Regions from separate parts of the Cohnella hashimotonis genome, predicted to be linked through region 2. Evidence: riboswitches for the same ligand, from Rfam matches in the RefSeq annotation. Region 2 holds a riboswitch; the other holds the start of a gene.
The links. A riboswitch is a leader RNA that binds a small molecule or an ion and turns the genes downstream of it on or off. The one in region 2 is predicted to bind cobalamin.

Region 1: it holds a riboswitch for cobalamin, as region 2 does, so the genes downstream of both, KB449_RS12895 (S-layer homology domain-containing protein) here and KB449_RS34025 (S-layer homology domain-containing protein) in region 2, are expected to answer to the same signal.

The regions. Positions count from the first base shown of each region.
Region 1 is NZ_JAGRPV010000001.1:3,215,605-3,225,420, forward strand. It holds gene KB449_RS12880 (hypothetical protein) at 1-52, opposite strand, end outside; gene KB449_RS12885 (hypothetical protein) at 148-789, opposite strand; gene KB449_RS12890 (hypothetical protein) at 804-1,016, opposite strand; gene KB449_RS12895 (S-layer homology domain-containing protein) at 1,500-5,639, opposite strand; cobalamin riboswitch at 5,798-5,999, opposite strand; partial or broken gene KB449_RS12900 (family 4 glycosyl hydrolase) at 6,128-6,313, opposite strand; gene KB449_RS12905 (sensor histidine kinase) at 6,329-6,670, shown strand; gene KB449_RS12910 (outer membrane protein assembly factor BamB family protein) at 6,735-7,895, opposite strand; gene KB449_RS12915 (hypothetical protein) at 8,106-8,807, opposite strand; gene KB449_RS12920 (TetR/AcrR family transcriptional regulator) at 9,007-9,552, shown strand; gene map (type I methionyl aminopeptidase) at 9,560-9,816, shown strand, end outside.
Region 2 is NZ_JAGRPV010000001.1:8,518,821-8,528,636, forward strand. It holds gene KB449_RS34015 (energy-coupling factor transporter transmembrane component T) at 1-442, opposite strand, end outside; gene KB449_RS34020 (DUF4430 domain-containing protein) at 439-1,332, opposite strand; gene KB449_RS34025 (S-layer homology domain-containing protein) at 1,365-3,380, opposite strand; cobalamin riboswitch at 3,828-4,022, opposite strand; gene KB449_RS34030 (LysR family transcriptional regulator) at 4,035-5,045, opposite strand; gene KB449_RS34035 (branched-chain amino acid aminotransferase) at 5,198-6,283, shown strand; gene KB449_RS34040 (MBL fold metallo-hydrolase) at 6,383-7,510, shown strand; gene KB449_RS34045 (DMT family transporter) at 7,520-8,422, shown strand; gene KB449_RS34050 (ABC transporter ATP-binding protein) at 8,492-9,373, opposite strand; gene KB449_RS34055 (ABC transporter permease) at 9,377-9,816, opposite strand, start outside.

The DNA of each region.
Region 1 (9,816 bases), 5.3 Mb from region 2:
CGTCAGGGTCTGCTTGAAATAATACTTTTTCATGAGTAGCTTGATAACTCATCACATGACCTCCGCAAATCCAAATTATCGCTTCGGTTCATGTTATGCATATGCCTATCTTTAAGTTCGTTCTTCGCTTTTTTACTTTTATTATGACTAATCGCTTAAATTCAAAGACTTTAATTCGTAAAGAACTTCCTTTACATCGCGATCAGGATTTAACGCTTTGATCATGTCGCCTGTAATGGATGCCCCATCATAAATTTTTACAACGATATCCAGGGGTAACGATAATTCAAAATACCCTTCTGCGAATTCGACAAAGTCTTCGGGTGTCTGGAATATACAACCAACCAGAAATTGTGAACCATCGCTTTCTCCCTCCGTGATCGCAACCTTTCCCTTACGCCAGTTCGATTCGCTGCTTTCACGCCAAATACAAAACGTCACAACGTCTTTTTCCATCGCATCGTCATCAAGTAAAGACAGTAATTGTGCCGGTACATCATCATATATTCCATCAAATACGCGATGTTCATCCTGGGCATAGGGACTTAACTCAGATTCATGATCGAACCCCTTCAATATACATCCGTCAGGGGAAAACAAAATATACATACGATCGCCGGCGCCATTATCGATTTTCGCCATGGAAACGTCCTCGGCCCAATCCTGATCAAAGCTATGATAGCGCAGCCAGTCCTCCTGACAAACAATCGTATTTAAAGCCGCTTGAATTTTCAATTGCTTTTTTAGTATGGCTGGTTCAGGCAGGAGGTCTAACACGGTCGCTTCCATTCATATTCAACCTTTCATTTTGTATTCGAAGCCGTTGGTTGTACTTCCTTAATGGCCGGGCCACCTGGATTAACGAGCAAGGTGTTTGCAGTAGCATTTGAAGCGGGAACGACGGTGATATTCGGCTGAATTGCCGGTTCAGATTCTCGGATTGAAAGTGTATAACCAAAGAATACCACGACCATTAAACAAATCGCTAATATGAATAGCATAGGAGTTTTAGCCATCTCTATACACTCCATTTCTGTTAAGTACTTCTAGTTAACTTTAATGTTTGACGTGAATTAAAGCCTTTAAGTTGCGCGTTTTAGGTGAAATCGTTCATCTGTAACCGATTCATTTGCTATCGGCTGAAACCGGTATAGAGATCACCCTCTGTCAATTTAATACCAGTCCGCCGTTTAATTTGAAAAATTTGTGCATGAGCTTATTGGATCACGCCAAAGCTTCTTCGCGTGTTGATGCGGGCGCAGAGAACATCATTCCGTTTTCGGAGTTCCTCAGAACGATACAATCCATTTTCGCAATTGCAATCAGCCCCTATGTTTATTGTAACGACTATCTTGCTCTCCTTCCAAATTTATACGTTTGATGTCGGGGGAAGTTGTGTGAATACGAGCCTAACTTATGGAAAAAAAGCAGCTTGCCGATTAAGGCAAACTGCTCCTGTGAGAGACGAAAATTGACTCATGAATCATTTATAAAACTTATCAAACGTCACCGTTTGTCCCGCTATGCTTGTATCGATAAGCCCGCATCAAGACAACCGTCGCCATCTCGCGCGTGACGGGGCCTTTTGGATCGAATCGGCCGCCTTGTCCTTGCATGAACGCGCTGGCCGCCACCGTCTGCACATCCGCATTTGCCCAGTCCGAGACGTTCCCCATATCGCTCAGTGGAATGGCCGGCGTTGCCGGTTTAAGATTCAAAGCCTTGACGATAACCGTAGCCAGCTGTTCGCGCGTAATCGCATCGTTCGGTTGGAAATATCCGTTATAGCCGTTCACCAATCCAGCGTGCGAAGCCGCGTTGACATAAGTGTAATACCACTTTGTCTCGGGAACGTCCTTGAAACTGCCTGCATTGCCGGACGTGGCGGTTAGCTCTTGAACGGAGACGAGCAGCTTCGCGAACTCGGCCCGCGTCAGATTGGCTTTTGGATTCAGCTTGCCGTTGCTTCCTTGTACGAATCCTCTTTCCACTGCGTCCTTCATCGAATCATAAGCCCAGCTTGAGATCGCGTTCGCGTCCGAGAACAGCTTACTCATGTCCATGTTCCCGCCGCTTTCGGCGCCTTCGATCGTGTAAGAGACGTAAGTGGTGAAGTGATTCGTTTTCACGATCAGGTTATCGCCTTTCACGAACGCATAAGCGACCTTTTCGGTTCCCTTCGTCGCTGCGGCACCTTGCGCGTCGTCGGCGTATAAAGGAATGGAAGTCCATTTTCCATCCTCAATGTAACCAACCTTCCGATCCTTTGCGTTTTTGAATGTGATGGTTACCGGCGATGAAAAGAGGAAAGATTCATCCTTCGCCCCTAGAACGAAGGCACTGTCGATCTTCTTCAACCGTTCGGTGGAGGCAAGTCCGCCTCGAACAAGCGTCTGAAGCCCGCTTTCCGTCGGATCAAGCTTCGTGAAAAGCTCGATGGCGCTTTCGCCTTTCACCAATGCCTCGTGTTCGGGGATTTCAAGCGTAAGATCGCCGCGTTTCACCGTTATCTTAGGCATATCTTTCAATACAGCATTTAGATCGAGAAAGACCTTAGGCTGGATATCCGGAATATTGACCAGGATTCCATTTGAATAAGATTTACCGGCTTCCACTGCGAAAACAAAATCTTTCGTCGCATTATCGGGGACGTTGACCACCGTCGACTCCCCCGCTCCGCCTCCTGTACCGCTCGAATCGCCGTTGTAGGGATGTCCCAGATCGGCACCGAGATCGGTCGTATAGCGCCATTGTACGCTGTCCCCGTCTTTTAACTTATAAAGACTGGCACCGTAATCCGGATACGTTCCGTTGACGTTATACATCCAACCGCTGAGATTTCCGTGATCGAACTCGCCGTCGCCGGCGATCGATTGAACGTACACGCTATTGTATTTCGGATTGAATTCATATTTGTAGGCGATCTGCTTGCTATCCAGCACGCGCGATAGGACACTCCACACCGTGTCGTTTTCCTTAAGCTCGACACGCTCCGGCGCGACCACATACCCTTTGCCTATCGTATTTTTATCGATCGACAACGTTACGTGACCGGTTGTTCCGCCATTGCCACCGCCGGCAGATGGATCCGAGGACTTCTCGGCGTAGGCGACAAACTGGGTAAAATGCTTGGTTTTGACGATCAGATCTTCTCCGCTGTCGTACGCGTACTCGTCTTTGCCCGTTTCAATCCCGGCCGCTTCATCGGCGACCTTTTGAATCGTGTGGGCTTGATCGTTTTCAACGTATGCGGCGCTCTTTCCGTTCAAGCCTGTGAAGGTCAGCGTGATAAACCTGTCGAACGTCACTCGATCCGTTCCGCCCATCGCGAACGCCTTCGCAATGGAATCCAGCTTCATGCCGCTTGCCACGATGCCGCCGATCTTCTCTTTTAGCGTCAGGTCTGACGCGTCGATTGTCGTGAGCAGCTCTACCTTGGACGGATCGCCGCTCTTGATCAATGTGTTTTGCGGAATGAACGCGGACACGTTGCCCTTCGTTACGGATAACGCGGGAAGATTGCTGTCCGCCGCCGTATTCAGGCTAACCTTCGATTCGGAATCCGCCGGAATCGTAACCTTTACTTGCTTGTTTTGGTCGTAAGGATATAGCGTAAGGCTGTAATCGTTCGTGTCCAGCGGGATATCGACGACCGGCGTCAAGCCGTCCGGCAGCGGCAAATCTATTACTTTTGGTGCTGCGGGATCGACGGCATCCGTCATATCGTACAGCCGATTCTCGCTTTTCGTATATCGAGCGTATGCGATGAGCGCATAGGTGCCCTGGTCGGTCGCCATGCTGTCTACTTTGCCAGTCAGTACGTGCTTGAAGCCGCCATCGGGAGCGCCAAAAGACAATAACGCCTCCAGAACGGACATGTCTTGCTTGACGAATCGCGCATCCGTCGCCGAATCGATGCCCAGAGCGGATAGCGCCGTAACGACCTGCGCGATGCTTTCGCTACTGGTGCTTCCAAAGTTCGTAAAGCTGCCCAGGTTATTCTGCTTCGCGGACAGCCAGACGATCGCCCGATCGACCGCCGCCCGTACCGAGTCGTCTGACGCGTAGTACGGCGCAAGCGCCTGCATCGCCATGGCGGTCAAGTCGACGTCGGCCGTAACCGTGCTAAAGCCCCAGCCGCCGGCTTGCTCGGTGCCTTTTTTCACTTCATTGTTCAGAATATATTGAATAAGGTTTTCTCGGGTCGCTTGTTTCTTGCCTTGCGCGGCGGCCGGGAACGCGTAGCCTCGCGTATCCATCGCGATCAGCGCCCAGATCGGACCGTTGATGCCTTGCTTAAGGACATAATCGTAATCGGACAACGCCTGCGTTGCGTCAAATCCCGCGACATGATGCGGATCCTTCGCTATCGAAGCCAGTCCGACAATAAGACGCGAATGTTCCGTGCTCTTGCTCTTATCAAGTATGCCATCGTTCTGAGCGACTAACGGAGCTATTTTCGCAACGACATTATCGTAATACTTCGCATAATAGCTTGCAGGCATATCATATTGCCCACGCGCGAGCGACAGTACCGACCATTCGCCCCCGAGCGTTCCGAAGGTCGGTTCCTTCACCGTATTCGCAATCCAAGCGAGGTTTTTACCGAGCTGTTCTCCGACGATGCCCGACAGACCATAGTAAACCGTCAACGTCCGAAGCGCAGTATTGCCAGCAAGATCCTGAGCGGTAACGACGATCGTATTGGCGCCGACGACCAGGTTGGCCGTATATTGGCCGTCTTTTGGCATAAGGGCGGTGCCATTCAGGGTCACTGTCGGGACGATGCCCGGCGTGCCCGCATCGGTTGCGGTTACTTGAAAGCTAAGTTGTTTCGCGTGTAGAAAAGACTGGTCTTCGATGCCGGCGATCGCGAGCTCCGGCTTGACGACGTCCCAACCGAGTCCGTCCGCCAGTTCCGTTAACGCCCGGTCGACGCTATCTTGTGTGCTCTCGATATTTTCAAGCACTTCGTACGCATGCGTATACGAGGCGGCAATCGCCGGATCGGAAAGCAGCGTATCTCTGGTCGGATCTCCATTGACCTTGCCGATCAGTGCCGTCAATTCATCCTTATCGGCAGAATCGATATAGCCGCTGCCATCTGAATAGTCCAGATCCGCGCCGTAGCCCCACACCGTGAACTGCGTGCGGACGACGTCGCCGTCATGGGGAAGGTAAGCCGACAATCCGACCGGCGGGAATTCCCCGTTGACTTCGTACATCCAGCCTGACATCGGCGTATAGTCAAATTCGCCGAGCCATTCGGAATCCTGCCGCCCGCCGAGCGTCTCATTGCCTAACGCGATTTGTTCGAGTATGTAGTCCGGCACATGCGCTTCTTGCACCGAGTCTCGTACATCGGATAAATAAAAGGCGCCGTCGACAGTCCCTGTATGCTTGATATTTTCTTCGCCCAAAACCCGGGCGATTACGGCCGCGCCGTTCTCTCCGGTATAAAAGGGTACGCGGGTAGGCTCCAGCTTGTAACCTTGACCCAGCGTAAATTTCTCGACTGTCAACGTAATATAACCTTCGAGCGCGCCTGCCGCAGCAGCAACGCCGGTCGTTTTCGCGCCCGCCGCAAACAACGAAAATGCGACGCTTAGCGCGAGCATCCAGGCCGTTATTTTTCTCATCATAGTGAACGATCCCTGCTTCCCATTCATTTTACTTGCCAGTTCGCGTGTGGACGCAATAAAAAGAACCTCTTAACGGAATCGTCAAGAGGTTTTAAAGAGAGATCGCCAAATAAACGGGCAGACTCAATTCAAACACCCCCTATCGCTCGTAGAGTTGTCGGTGTCCATTTCCGGCAGGTCTTCTGGCTTGAGAATCATCGATTTATGCCGCCTTCCCGGAACATCCAGTGGCGTATGGCATAAAGCTCATCTCTTACAGCGGCGGGACCGCGCGGGAATTGCACCCGCTTCCCTTTTAACCCATCTCTAACTTTCGTAATGCAAGTCATGACGGGCACCTGAAATGAAATATTCAATTAGACTTGACCATCATAGCGGAATATATGGCCTTTGTCATGGTGGGATTATGGCGTTTTTATGAATACCGCAAAACAGCCCGAAGATCATTCGTCTTCAGGCTGATCTTTGATTCTCGCCTATCCGACTTACAGACGCCAGTCAGGCAGCATCGACTTCGTATCTTGCAGCATGCGGTCAAACAATTGTTCCGCACGATCGCGCGGTATCGACACCAGCGGATCGTTCAGAAATGCCTCTAGCGCCAGGCCTTTATCCTTCTTCAGCGCGGCCTGCAGCGTCATTTCCTGATTCGCGATATGGCGCAGCACCATCGCGGGTTAATCACGATGAAGCTGCTGCTTCAGCCGCTGATCGAGAACAGTATCTACCATGGACTTCGAGAAAAGCCCGGCGGCGGATCGATCAAAGTGAAAATATTGCGTCGCGCAGATGCGCTTCGAATTACGGTGATCGACAACGGCCTTGGCATGGAGCATGCACGCTTGTCCGAGATCCGACGGCGCCTACGCCAACCGGACGATGCGGCAGCCCATATCGGCTTGCGCAACACGCACAAACGGCTGGCGCTTATGTACAACGAGAGGAGTCAGTTTCGCATCCTCAGCAAGCCCGGCTTGGGTACGGTGGTGTCCATTGTCATTCCGGTGGCTCCGCCGGCTCGCAGATGAACTTTGCCTGAAACTAACGCTATCGAGTAATGTAAAAAGAGCCCGTTCGGGCTCTTTTCTTGCGTTACTCGTCCAATGCTTTGGCCAACACGTCCCCGTGAAACAGAGCGATAAAAAGCAGACCATCATGAAGATATATACCGCTGGCGTCGTCAGACAACGCCAGTAATTCTCTGCTTTCCCCGGTGCCGGAATCAAGCTCGAGGAGCGTTTTGTCCGCGGCTACATAAAGCTTGCCGTTACTGGCCGCTAAGTTCGATAGATGCCAGTCCGTCAGGTATTGGTCAAAGGATACCGTCCATTTTTGTTCGCCTGTTTTGGCGTCAAGGGCATGGACGGCGTTTGAAGTAGTTGTATAGACGGTGTCTCCATCTAACAGCGGATAAGAAGTTACTTTATCCGTGCGGGTTTCCCATACAAGACTTCCGCTTTTCCGGTCGATACCGTACACGTTGCCGTCCCAACTGCCGATGATGACAAGGTTAGCGTAAAATACAGGCTTCGTATTTAAGAGCTCCGCGATTTGATTGTCCGGATTATTCCAATCATTGCTCGCTAAAAGCGTAGTTGTCTGCCACTTCATCTTTCCGCTCGAAGCGTCGGCCGCAATCAATATGCCGTTGTTTCCGTAAACATAGATTACGCCGTCCTTTTCTGTAATCTCTGATCGTATGCCCAGATCATCTTGCTTGGCGGACCAAATTTCGTCTCCCGTTTTCGGATCGAGAGCGAGGACGCTCCCATCATCGATGCCTGCAATCAGCTTATCGTCGTAGCGAAGCGGCGCTGCCGTCGTCCACTGGCCGATCTGCTTCTGCCACAGCTTGCCGCCGTCGACTTTATTGTAGGCTCGGATGCTGTAACTTCCGCTAACAAACAGGGCATTATCGTCAGCGCTTATGCCGTTTGCGTTGTCGGCCATTTCAATGCCCTCAACAGTCGTAGAGACCGGATCGGTAGACCACAATTTTTTCTTTGCGGCGATATCGACAGCTGTTACGCTGCCGTCTATGCCTCCCATGTAGAGGACGTTGCCTTCCGCGTACGGCTGAAAGTCCCCGCTGATGAGCTCGCCTAAATGATACCCGAATGCGTAGCCCGGCGCCTCGAAAAAACCGGCCTCTTTTTGTTCTCCTTTCGTTTCTGTCGAGTCAGGCTGTTTCTCCGAACACCCCGCAGCTAAAAGCGACAATGCCACCAAGGAGAGTAAGACCCCTTTTTTCAACGATTTCTCCGCCCTTCTTTAGCCATGTAAGCACGAAGTAATATCATATCTTAGCGTCCTCCTCTGGTAAAGCGTTTGGTTGCAACGTTACCGTGCTTGATAAGTAAAAGTTCATGAGATCAACCATTGACAGAAAAATGCTTCGCATAAATGAGAAAAAGCCGCGAGTTTTCGCGACTCTTAATGAGATATTTCTACAATATGGGTCCATTAAGGACGCATGTTCATCCCTGCCAACGCGCGCGCAGCGGCGCTCTTGGCATTGCTCATGCCACTTCTCGCCAATTCGCGCAAGGGTTGCTCCGCAGCCGTAAATTGCTCTTCGCCGAATCGTTCGCAAGCCCTTTCCTGCACATACATATCTTCATCCTCCAGCAATGCAAGCAGCTCCGCCAGATCTGCCTTGGGGGTCAGCGCTACGATTGCAAAGGCCGTCTGGCAGCGGATGTCCTCTTCATCCTCCTGCTTCAATAATGACCACAGCTGATCCACCGTTTTCCTGTCCTGTTCCAGCTGCTCTCCCGGAATGCCTTCAGGAGCCGGATAATCGAAGGTCCAGTCGCGCCACTCCCCTTCCGGATCGGCATCCATTCGTTCCAGCAGCGAGATAACGTTGCGCCAGCGCGGCGTCAAGTCCGTCTCCTCATGAGACATTACGCATATTTTCCCGGCGAGCGGCCCTCTCCGATAGATCGCTATGTAATCGCCCCCGCTATTTTCCCATAGCGGCAAAATGTCTCGATAGACAGGAATAGATGCGATCGTCTCCAGCAGCTGCCCCTGTTCCTGTACCGACATCCACCGCATATCATATTCTGCTCCAAGCTGTTTTTCCGCATGCCGCTCCAGTGCTTGCAGCTCCGGCTTAGGCATCTGGATGCCAAGCGACGACAGCCATTCCTTCAATTCCATGATTGCTCCCTCCTCGTCTCTAAATATAGTAAACCAAGATTATCCAAATGAAAGGCTTTTTTCATCAGGCATCCACAGCAAATTGCATTTCTTCGCCACATCGGTTACTATTTTTTTATCGACAAATTTGCAGGTCAATAAAAGGGGGGACACTGCACGCATGTGCCCGCGTACAAAAGAACAAAATGAGCGCATCCGTATGCAGCGCAGAGAACAGATCCTGGATGTCGCAGCGCGCGCTTACTTCCGCACAGGCGGCGGCTTCGACGTTCGCGATGTCGCTCGCGAGGCCGAGCTGGGGTACGGCACCGTATATCATTATTATCCGAACCGTCATTTGTTAATCGAGGATGTGCTGGACAGCGGCTTCGAGCGCTGCGAGCAGGCGCTGTCGCAATGGATCGACGACGGCGAGAGCAGTTCGGATGGCTTGGTATTGCTCGCGTATTGCAAATCGCTGCTCGTACTGTGGCAAGTGGACGCCCGTGCCTATCTCGTCTATAAAATGGCGGCGGAGCACTTTGCGGGCTTGCCGGAGAAGGATCGGAGCATCGCAAAGAGAAGGTTCATGGATCGGTTGTACGTTCCACTCCAGGCGATCGCCCGCCGGGATGACGAGAGCATCGATCATATGCTTGCCGTGCTGGTCGGCTGCTGCGGACTGCATTATTATGCTGGAAATTCAGAGCTGGATGTCGATCGTATCTCCCGTCTCGCCATGCATGCCATTACAAAGGAGTCCTGAGGCAACCATGATTATTTTAAAAAGCCAACACGAAATCGAAGCGATCCGCAAAGCCTGCCAAGTGGTGGCCGAATGCCATCGGACGATCGCCCCGCTTATTCAGCCGGGCATTACGACAAACGAGATCGAACGCGTTTTCGAGGACATCATTTTAAAGCACGGCGCCAAGCCTTATACGAAGGGCTATAAGGGCTATCGTTATGCGACCTGTGCCTCCGTCAATGACGTCATCGCGCATGGCTTCCCTGGCAGCAAACCCCTGGA
Region 2 (9,816 bases):
GGATAAACCGCAGCGTCATCCAGGCGTGCAGGGCCGTCTGGGGCAGAATGGCGGAGAACAAGTACATGAACTTGTCCGTCGTCATCACCACGCGATAGGAGACGAACATCAGCAGCACGGCGAGGATGGTCATCATCGTCATGACGCCGTAGAGGACGGCCTCAAGCGTGATCGGCTGATCCATCATATAAAAAAGAATATGCCGTCCGCGGTGGGACAGCAGCGGATTGACGATCGCGAACAGCCCGCCGATCAGCAAGTAGTAGGGAAGCGAGCGCGCCAGAATCCGGCCCTGCCGCTGCAGAAGCAGGAGCGCTGTCAGCAGAACGAGCGACGCCAATTGGTAGACGGGATGAGTCAGCATCAGTCCGAGCAGGATCACGCCGGCGTAATAGATGAAGCAGACGAGCGGATGGAGGCCGGCAAAACCGCCTGCGTTCACGACCCTGTCTCCGTGCCGTCCGTGCCTTTTCCGACATCCTTGCCCATGTCGAGCGTATACAGCCATTCTACGACGTCGCCGGGTTTCAGCTTGTAAGCGCCCGCGCTCTTGCCCGGAAATTCCCCGTTCACGCGGAACAGCCAGCCGCTCTTCGCGCCCTTGTCGAACTCGTATAAATTATCGATGCCTTCTACATAAGCGGCCGCGCCGCTGCCTTGATACTCCATTTGCATCTTGCGGCTGCGGGTCGCGCGCTTCAGCGCGTCGAGCACGCTGTCCCCGGACTTGAGCTCGACCGCGGCGGGAGACAGGATCGTGCCTGTATCGCTGTCGCCCACAATCGAAAGGGTGATTTCGGCCTTTTGCGGCGCCTGGGTCGCAGCCGGGGAAGGGCTGGTCGTCGCTTGGCCGGACTGCGGAGGGGACGAAGGCTTGCCGCCGACGGTCCCGTTAGGCGTAGGCGACGTTGTCGGCGTGGCGACGGGGGCAGAGGCTTCAGGTTGTGCCGAAGCCGAGCCGGCATTGGCAGTCGCCGGCGGTATCCGGCCGCCGGAAGGCTTGGCAGTACCGGCGGTGGACGCGGCGCCTGGCGTGGCCGTCGGGCTGGCGCCGTCGGGCATGACGCCAGGCGTCGTTGTGTTGCCCGTCGCCGTTGCGGAAGCCTGCGCGCTTGCATGCGGGCTTGCTTTCGGGTCTGCTTGCGGGCTTGCCGAGGACTCGGCGACTCCTGGCTGCCGTGTCTGTGCCGCCGGTGATGACGGAGCGAAGGCGCTCGACTGACCGGACGCCGCCCCGTCATCGGAGCCGGACCCGCCGCAGCCGGCGGCCATGAGCAGCGCGGCCAGCAGGACGAACAATGCCGCGAGCCGGCCCTTGCGAATTTGCTTCACTTCCAGTCCCTCCTTGCGTATGCGCATGCTGTCTATTTAGATGAAGCCAGATTTAGATTTTTAAGCCGGAGGGCGGTCACGGCAGCCATCTCGCGGGTTACGGTGCCCGACGGATCGAAGACGCCGGCGGCGCCAAGCAGAATGCCCTTGTTCGCGACCGCATTAACGTAAGGCAAGGAAGCCGCGCGAATGCTGGAGGCATCCCGCCAAGCCGTGCCGCTCTGCGACTCGGACAGGCCGAAGGCGCGGCCGATCATGACAGCCATCTGCTCGCGCGTGATCGGATCGCCGGGCTTGAAGGCCGTCGCCGATACGCCGTTGACGATGCCGGCGCGGGCGGCTTGCATGACGGCCCCATAGTACCAGGCGGACGGCTGGACGTCGGCGAACGAGACTTCGCCGGTCATGCCGGCGAAGCCGGGACCTTGCGCTGCGCTCAGCCTGTCGCCGGCCAGCCTGACAAGCAGGGCGGCGAACTCGGCGCGCGTGATGCCGCGCTTCGGTTCGAAACGAAGCGGAGAGGCGCTCGTGCCGGATAGCAGCTTGGCCGTGTAAGCTTGATGCACCGCATCTGAGGCCCATCCGGCGATCTGCCTTTCGTCCGCGAACCGTTCGGCGGCGATCCGGTACAGCCCGGGAGCTCCGTCCGCATAACGGTCGTATGCGACCAGCGCCAGCATCGCTTGCTCCGTCGCGATGGCGTCGGAAGCGCCGCCCGGCGTGTGCGCGAAGCCGCCTTCAGCCGTCCGATACGCCAGCAACGCTTCCAGCAGGCCTCCGCCGGCCTTGACGAAGTCAGCGCCGGCAGGATCGCGCCCCGCCGCGGTCAGGCCGATGACGACCTGCGCGGCCGTCTCGCTGTTTTCGTCGCGCTCGAGCTTGAAGCCGCCGTCCGTCAACTGGACGGACGAGAGATAGGCGACGGCGCGGCCGATCGCCGCAGCTACGGCGGCCGAGCTGTTGCCGCCTTGCACGGCAGCGCCGGCCCCGGCGGCGCCGCCTTCGGCGGCATTCGCGTAAGGCGCGAGCGCGGCCAGCGCCATCGCGGTAATGTCCGCGTTGCCGGCTTCGCCGGCGGCCAGCGGGAAGCTGCCGTCCGCGTTCTGCAGCGCGAGCAGCCAATCGACGAGCTTGGCGCGCGTCCAGACCGCGCCGACCGGGACGTCGTAGCCGCCGCTGTCGAGCGCGAGCAGCGCGAAGATCGGGCCGTTGGCGCCCTGGAGCGTCAGCTTGGCGTGGTTATACACCGCGGCCACGAGATCATAGCCCGCGAACGCGCGGGGATCGGCTCCGGCCGCCCGGACGGCGAGGACGATGCGTTCCAGGTCCGTCGCCTTGCGATACGCGCCGCCTGCGGCCTTCACCTGCGCAGCCAGCTCCGCAAGGTAGGCATCCGGAACGCCGCCTCCCGAGCGTCCGAGCGCGAAGGCTTCCCATTCGGACAGCCCGGCGGCAGGCTTGGCAAGCAGAAGCTTGCGGAGCGCCGCGACGTCGGCTTTGTAGGAGGGGCTCGATCCGTCGCCCCCATCCGGCTTGACGCCCGCATTCCCGCCGGAGCCGGAATTCGGAGCGCCTACGTCAGCGCCCAGATCGAGCGTATAGCGCCAGACGACCGAATCGCCCGGCTTCAGCCGGTACATGCTGGCGCTGCCGGCGGGATATAATCCGCCGACCTCGTACATCCAGCCGCTTTTCGGTCCGAGATCGAGCTCGGACAGTCCATCGATGCTGCTCACATAAAGCGTTTCGCCCGACCCGGAAGACTTGACCTTGCCCGGGAGCGTTCGCTCGAGCACGGAGTAGGCCGTATCCCCGTTCCGCAATTCGACCTGCGTCGCAGGAAGCAAGGTGCCGCGCTGGGCGTCTCCGACGACCGACAGCGTGACGGTGCCGGTTGCAGCGCCGTTGGCGTCGGTAACCGCAGCCGCGGCGGGAGCCGCCAGGCACACGGCCAACGCGACGATCAGCATGAGCGCCAGCGGCCAGGCGCGATATGATCTGAGCGAAGGGGATAAGGTGTGTTGAAATAAAGATCGGACGTTCGGCATGGATCGGACCTCGTTTCCGGTAAAGTGGCGGCAGCATGAGGGGGCGAGCGGCTGACGAGTGATCGAGCGGACGACAGTGTCGCTGTCGGTTAGCCGGTCGGACGACAGATCCGCGGCCAAGACGGCCAAGCGGACTACAAATCCGCTATATGGCCAAGAGCCGGCGAATAGAACGCATTAGCGGACCACAGATTCGCTAAAGGCATGATCGGCGGCACAAAAGGGCGCGATATTGAAAAATAAGAGATCCGGAGTCCGCAGAAAAGCGATAAAGTGTCTGGAAATCGAAATTAGCGGAAGCTCGGTCCGTTCGAATAGAGTAGACAGCGCGCGCCGACAATTCAAAAAGCCCCTGCCGTTAACAGGGGCTGACATGAAATACCACGCCAAAGTCGAGCCGCGCAAGCGTTTTTCGCAGCGCATTCTCTTCCTTTAGCCCCCGAAGAAAGAGAATCGACGTTCAAGGCAGGTCTCCTGGCTCTTGCCTCATCGCTGCGCGGCGCCTTCCCGTCCGCTTGGACAGTGGCAACAAGCCGCTTCGCTCCGCAATTACAGTGGCGGGACCGCGCCGGATTCGCACCGGCTTCCCTATTAAGCCCTTCCGCGCCGATCGCGCCGGGGCACCTTGCCGTCATTCGGCTATTCGATTCCTTCTCATGATAGACCCCCGTCGCCGCTTTGTCCATCGGGCGTGCCGAACAAGGCGATGAAGCGCTGCGCCGCGCGGGAGAGATAACGGTCCTTAAGCCAGACGAGCCCGACCTCCGACAGCAGGTCGGCGTCGCGGATCGCGCGGCATTCGATGCCCGCCAGCGGAAACGTCGACATGACGGACTTCGGCAGCAGCGCGGCGCCGAAGCCGTGGGCCACCAGCGTGAGCGCGATCGCCACGCTCGCGCATTCGCACAGAACGCGGGGGCTTAGCTCCGCGGCCGCGAAGGCGCGCATGATCGTCTCGTGCATGACGACCGTGCGATCCGTCTTTAGCGAGACGAGCGGAAAAGCCGCGAGCTCGGCAAGGGACAGCGGCTCCGTGCCGGCGCTGATCGCCGGTCCGCCCTGTGCCGGTCCGCCCTGCGCCGGTCCGCCCTGCCCCGGTCCGCCCTGCGCCTGCGCCGCGCCGTCCGCAGCTTTCCAGGCGCCCGTCGGCAGCAGCGCGACGATCGGGTCGGAAGGGAGAGGCCGAATCTCGTAGCGGTCCTCGCCGCCGGGCGCTTCGAACGGCAGCCGGGCGACGGCGATCTCGATCTCGCGCCGTTCCAGCCGTTCGCCGAGCAGATGGTGGTCGCCTTCGCTCAGCTTGAAGCTCACGTCCGGATACCGCTCCCTGAATCGGCCGAGCGGACCGGGAAGCAGCGACGTGCAGGACACGACGGCGCCGACCGACAGCACTCCGCGCACGCCCTCGTCCAGCTCCCGCACCTCCGCCACCGTCTCCTCCAGTTGTCGGAGCAATCCGGCGGAACGCTCGCGAAGACGCTCCCCGGCCGGCGTAAGCCGCAGCCGCCTGCCCGACCGGTCGAAGAGCGCGACGCCGAGCTCCTCCTCGATCAGCCGCATCTGCCGGCTTAGCGGCGGCTGCTCCATATGAAGCTTTTTGGCCGCGGAAGTGATCTGGCCTTCCTCGGCTACCGTCAAAAAATAACGCAGCTGCCTGACATCCATCGTTCCCGCACCTCGCTAGTTCTGTTTTCAGCATACTTTAAAGGTATGGTATTCGTACAAATCAGATATTTCAAATATATTTCCGTTCGCGTTATTCTACAAGCAACACTTTGCAGGAGGGAATGACGATGGAACGAAGCGGGCAGGAAAGCATGCCATTGCATGGAATCAGGGGGCTTCAAAGCAAGGTTCGCGAGCTGCAGGAGAGCCCGGGCGGGCTCGGTTTCGGACGTTATTTTACCGATCATATGCTGCTCATGGATTACGAGGAAGGCACCGGCTGGGGCGAGCCGCGGATCGTCCCCTACGGGCCGCTGCTGCTGGACCCGGCGTCGAAGGTCTTTCATTACGGACAGACGGTGTTCGAGGGCATGAAGGCGTTCAAGTGGAAGGATGGCCGGGCGAGGCTGTTCAGGCCGCTGGATCATGTCCGCCGGCTGAACCGCTCCTGCGCGCGCATGTGCGTGCCGGCGGTGGATGAAGCGCGGGTGTTGGGAGCGCTGCGGCGGCTCGTGACCGCGGACGCGGATTGGATTCCCGAAGCGCCCGGCACTTCGCTCTATATCCGTCCGTTCGTCGTCGCGACCGAGACGCAGCTCGGCGTGGCGCCTTCCCGGTCGTACGCGTTCGTCGCGATCTGCTCGCCGGTCGGCGCCTACTACGCGGAGGGCGTGCGTCCAGTCCCGATATATGTGGAAACGGAGCATGTGCGCGCGGTCGCCGGCGGCGTGGGAGACGCCAAGACGGCGGGGAACTATGCGGCGGGGCTCAAGGCGCAGGAGGCGGCTGCGCGGATGGGCTGCGCCCAGGTGCTGTGGCTGGACGGCGTCGAACGCGAATACGTCGAGGAAGTCGGGAGCATGAACGCGTTTTTCCGCTTCGGCGACGAGATCGTCACGCCGCCGCTCGGCGGCAGCATCCTGGCCGGGGTCACCCGGGATTCGGTCATTAGGCTGCTCCGGGGCTGGGGCGTATCCGTCAGCGAGCGTCCGGTCTCGATCGGCGAGGTAGCGGCGGGCTTGCGGGACGGCAAGCTGCGCGAGGCGTTCGGCACGGGCACCGCCGCGGTCGTCTCCCCGATCGGCAGCCTGCATTGGCGCGGAGAGCGGTTGACCGTCGGCGACGGGGAGCCCGGCGAGCTGTCGAAGCGGCTGTACGAGACGCTGTCGGGCATTCAACGCGGCGAGCTGCCGGATGCCTATGGCTGGATGGAGGTCGTGCCATCCGCGGCCGAATAGCCGGATCGTGGCGGACGGGGGTCCGGTGATGATATCATCGGAGTACCGGCCCTGGGGCCGGCCGTTCGACCATCAGCCAGAGAGAAGGTCTTTTTTCATATGATAACGCTCATCGTCCTGCTCGCCGTCGTACTGCTGCTGGCAGCGACCGTCTACGCGGTGCTCGCCTTGGATCCGGTATTCGGCGCCCAGGCTTACCGGGATCGCGGACATCGCCTTCACAAGTCTCCGCAATTCAAAGACGGCAAGTTCCGCTATCCGCTGCCGACCTCGATGGTGACGTCCGCGGCGGACTATCTGTCCATGCTCCGCGACTTCGCGAAGCGGCGGCCGAACGCGCGGCCTGCGCCCGGTCGTCTCCCCGTCGTGAAGCTCGACACGGCCGCGATCGGCCGTCCCGGGCCGCTCCGCGTCACCTGGTTCGGGCATTCCGCGTCGCTGCTCGAGATCGGCGGCTGCACGATTCTCCTCGATCCGATGCTGGGCCGCGCGCCGTCGCCATTTCCCCGCTTCGGCGGCAAGCGCTACGCCGATACGATGTCCTTCGAGATCGAGGCGCTGCCGCCCATCGACGCGGTTATCTTTTCGCACGACCATTACGACCATCTGGACTACGGCACCATACGCCGGCTGCATGCCAAGGTCGGCCGCTTCTTCGTGCCGCTCGGCGTTGGCGCGCATTTGCGCCGATGGGGTGTGGACGAGAGCCGCATCGAGGAGCATGACTGGCACGAGACGTTTGAATGGGAAGGGCTGCGGCTGTCATGCTTGCCAGCCCGGCATTTCTCGGGCCGGGGGCTGGCCGGGCGGGATGCGACCCTTTGGTGCGCTTGGGCGATCGAGGGCGGCGGCCAAAAGGTGTTTTTCAGCGGAGACAGCGGCTACGGTCCGCACTTCGCGGAGATCGGCGAGCGATTCGGTCCGTTCGATCTAACGCTCATGGAATGCGGACAGTACGATCCGCGCTGGGCGGCCATCCATATGTCGCCGGAGGAGACCGTTCAGGCCCATATCGACGTAAAAGGAGGAACGCTGCTGCCGATTCACTGGGGCGCGTTCACGCTTGCGATGCACGATTGGAACGATCCGATCCGCAGGGCGTCCGCCGAAGCGGCCCGCAAAGGCGTGCGGATCATCTCGCCTCGCATCGGGGAGACCGTCGAGATCGGCTTCGAGATGAGCGGCGCGAGCGCCGACGCGGCCGCGGCCGTGGAATGGTGGAGGTGACAGCGGCCTATGCCCAAGGTTGTTTATGCCGCGCTGATCCTGCTCAGTCTCATTTGGGGCGGCTCGTTCTACTTTATTAAAGTGCTGGTGGAAGACTTCGGGTCATGGGGCGTCTCCTTCCTGCGGTCGGCGTTCGGGCTCGTTGCCGTGACGGCGATCATGCTGGCGATGCGCAAGCCGTTCGGGCTGCGCGGCGTCCGATGGCCTGCGATGGCCCTCGTCGCGATCGTGAACACGGCCTTGCCCTGGTACCTCATCGCGCACAGCGAGACGCGGCTCGACAGCAGCGTCGCCTCGATCCTGAACGCCACGACGCCGCTCTGGACGGTCGTCATCGGCGTAGCCGCTTTCCGCGCGTCCTCGAACCGGTACCAGTGGATGGGCATCGCGATCGCCTTCGCGGGCGTCGCGCTGCTGCTTGGCATCACGCCGTCCGCCGTCTCGTCGATCGATGCGACCGGCCTGCTGCTCATGATGGCCGCCACGCTGTGCTACGGACTGGGCTCGCAGCTGTCCAAACGCGTGCTGACCGGTTACTCCATGTACCAGTTGACCTTCGGCACACTGCTCTGCAGCACGGTCGCGAGCGGCGTCATGGCGCTCGTCGTCGATCCCTTCCCGGTCGAGCCGCTCGCGGACGGCACGAACCTGCTCATGCTGCTCGGACTCGGCGTCTTCGGCTCGGGCATCGGCTACATCCTGTTCTACTACATCATCCTGGCCGCGAGCGCCGAATTCGCCACGACGGTCACTTACCTCGTGCCCTGCACGGCGCTGGTCTGGGCGTACACGCTGCTCGGCGAGCGCGTCGGCTGGAATATGCTCGCGGGGCTGATCGTTATTCTCTGCGGCGTTTACTTAGCGGGGAAAAAGAAGCAGGCATCCCCCGCACTGCCGGCCGCAAAAGCATAAAATCAATAAACGGAGCGGTCCCGCCAGTCTTTGACTTGGCGAGGCCGCTCCGCTTTTAATGACCGTCGATCAGGCGCCCTTCTCCGGCGGAGTCAAAATGATCTGCCCGTCGCTAAGCTCCAGTCTGACTTTATTTGTATCTTTAATCCCAATCGCCTGCAGATAGTCCGCGGGCACCTGCAGCCGCCCCGCCTTATCCAATATTGCATATTCGACATGAGACTCTTCCTGCTCGGGGCTCGCCTCGAGCTCTTTTAATTCCTCGTCGTATGACTTGCGCCGCAGCATCTCCGAGCTGATCTTGCCGTCCCGGATCGCGACGACGCGGTCGACCTTCTTCGCGAGCAGCGGATCGTGCGTGACGATGACGATGGTCAGGTTCAACTGCCGGTTGAGGTCGCGGAACAGATCGAGGATCTGCTCGGCCATGCGGGAGTCGACCGATCCGGTCGGCTCGTCGGCCAGCAGCAATCGAGGCTGGTTGGCGAGCGCGATGGCGATGGCGACGCGCTGCTGCTCGCCGCCGGACAGCTGATGCAGCTTGTTCCGCGCCCGGTGTCCGAGCCCGACCGCTTCCAGCAGCTCCAGTGCCCGCAGCCGCTTGCGCCGGCCGGACAGCAGGATGGGGAGCTCCACGTTTTCCAGCGCGGTTAGATACGGAATGAGGTTGCGGGCGTTGTTTTGCCAGACGAACCCTACGCTTTCGCGTTTGTAACGGACGAGCTCCGACTCTTTCATCTTCAGCATGTCTTTTCCGTCGACGGTGAGCGAGCCTGCCGTGGGACGATCCAGCCCGCCCAGCATATTGAGAAGGGTGGACTTGCCGCTGCCGCTGTTGCCGATGATCGCCATCAGCTCCCCGCTCTCGACCGACAGGTCGAGCCCCTGCAGGGCGAATACCTCTAGATTCGAGGCTTTGTAGATTTTCACCAAGCCGTCGCATTGGATCATCGGTTAATCCTCCCCCAGCTTGAGCGCTTGATGGATGCGGATGCGCGTCAGCATGAACCCGAGTATGCCGAGCCCGACCGCCAGCATGAAGAACACCGTCGAATAGAGCCTGATATAATCGAGCCGCGCGAAGATGACCTCGAAGGGCGGAACCAGCGTGCTCGGATTGAAGGCGATCTGGAAATGAGGCACGTACAGGCGCGCGGCCAGATTGCCGACGACGACGCCGATCAAGACGGCGACGCCAGACGTCAGCAGCTGCTCCACGGCCAGCATGCCGGCCATCTGCCGGACGGACAGGCCGAGCGCGCGCATGACGCCGTTCTGGAGCGCGCGGCTGCGGAGCGACAACACCCAATAGAGCATGAAGCCGACGAAGCTGACGAGGATCGATAAAATGAAACCAAGCGTCAGGATGCCGTTCAGCGCCAGCAGAAACGGAT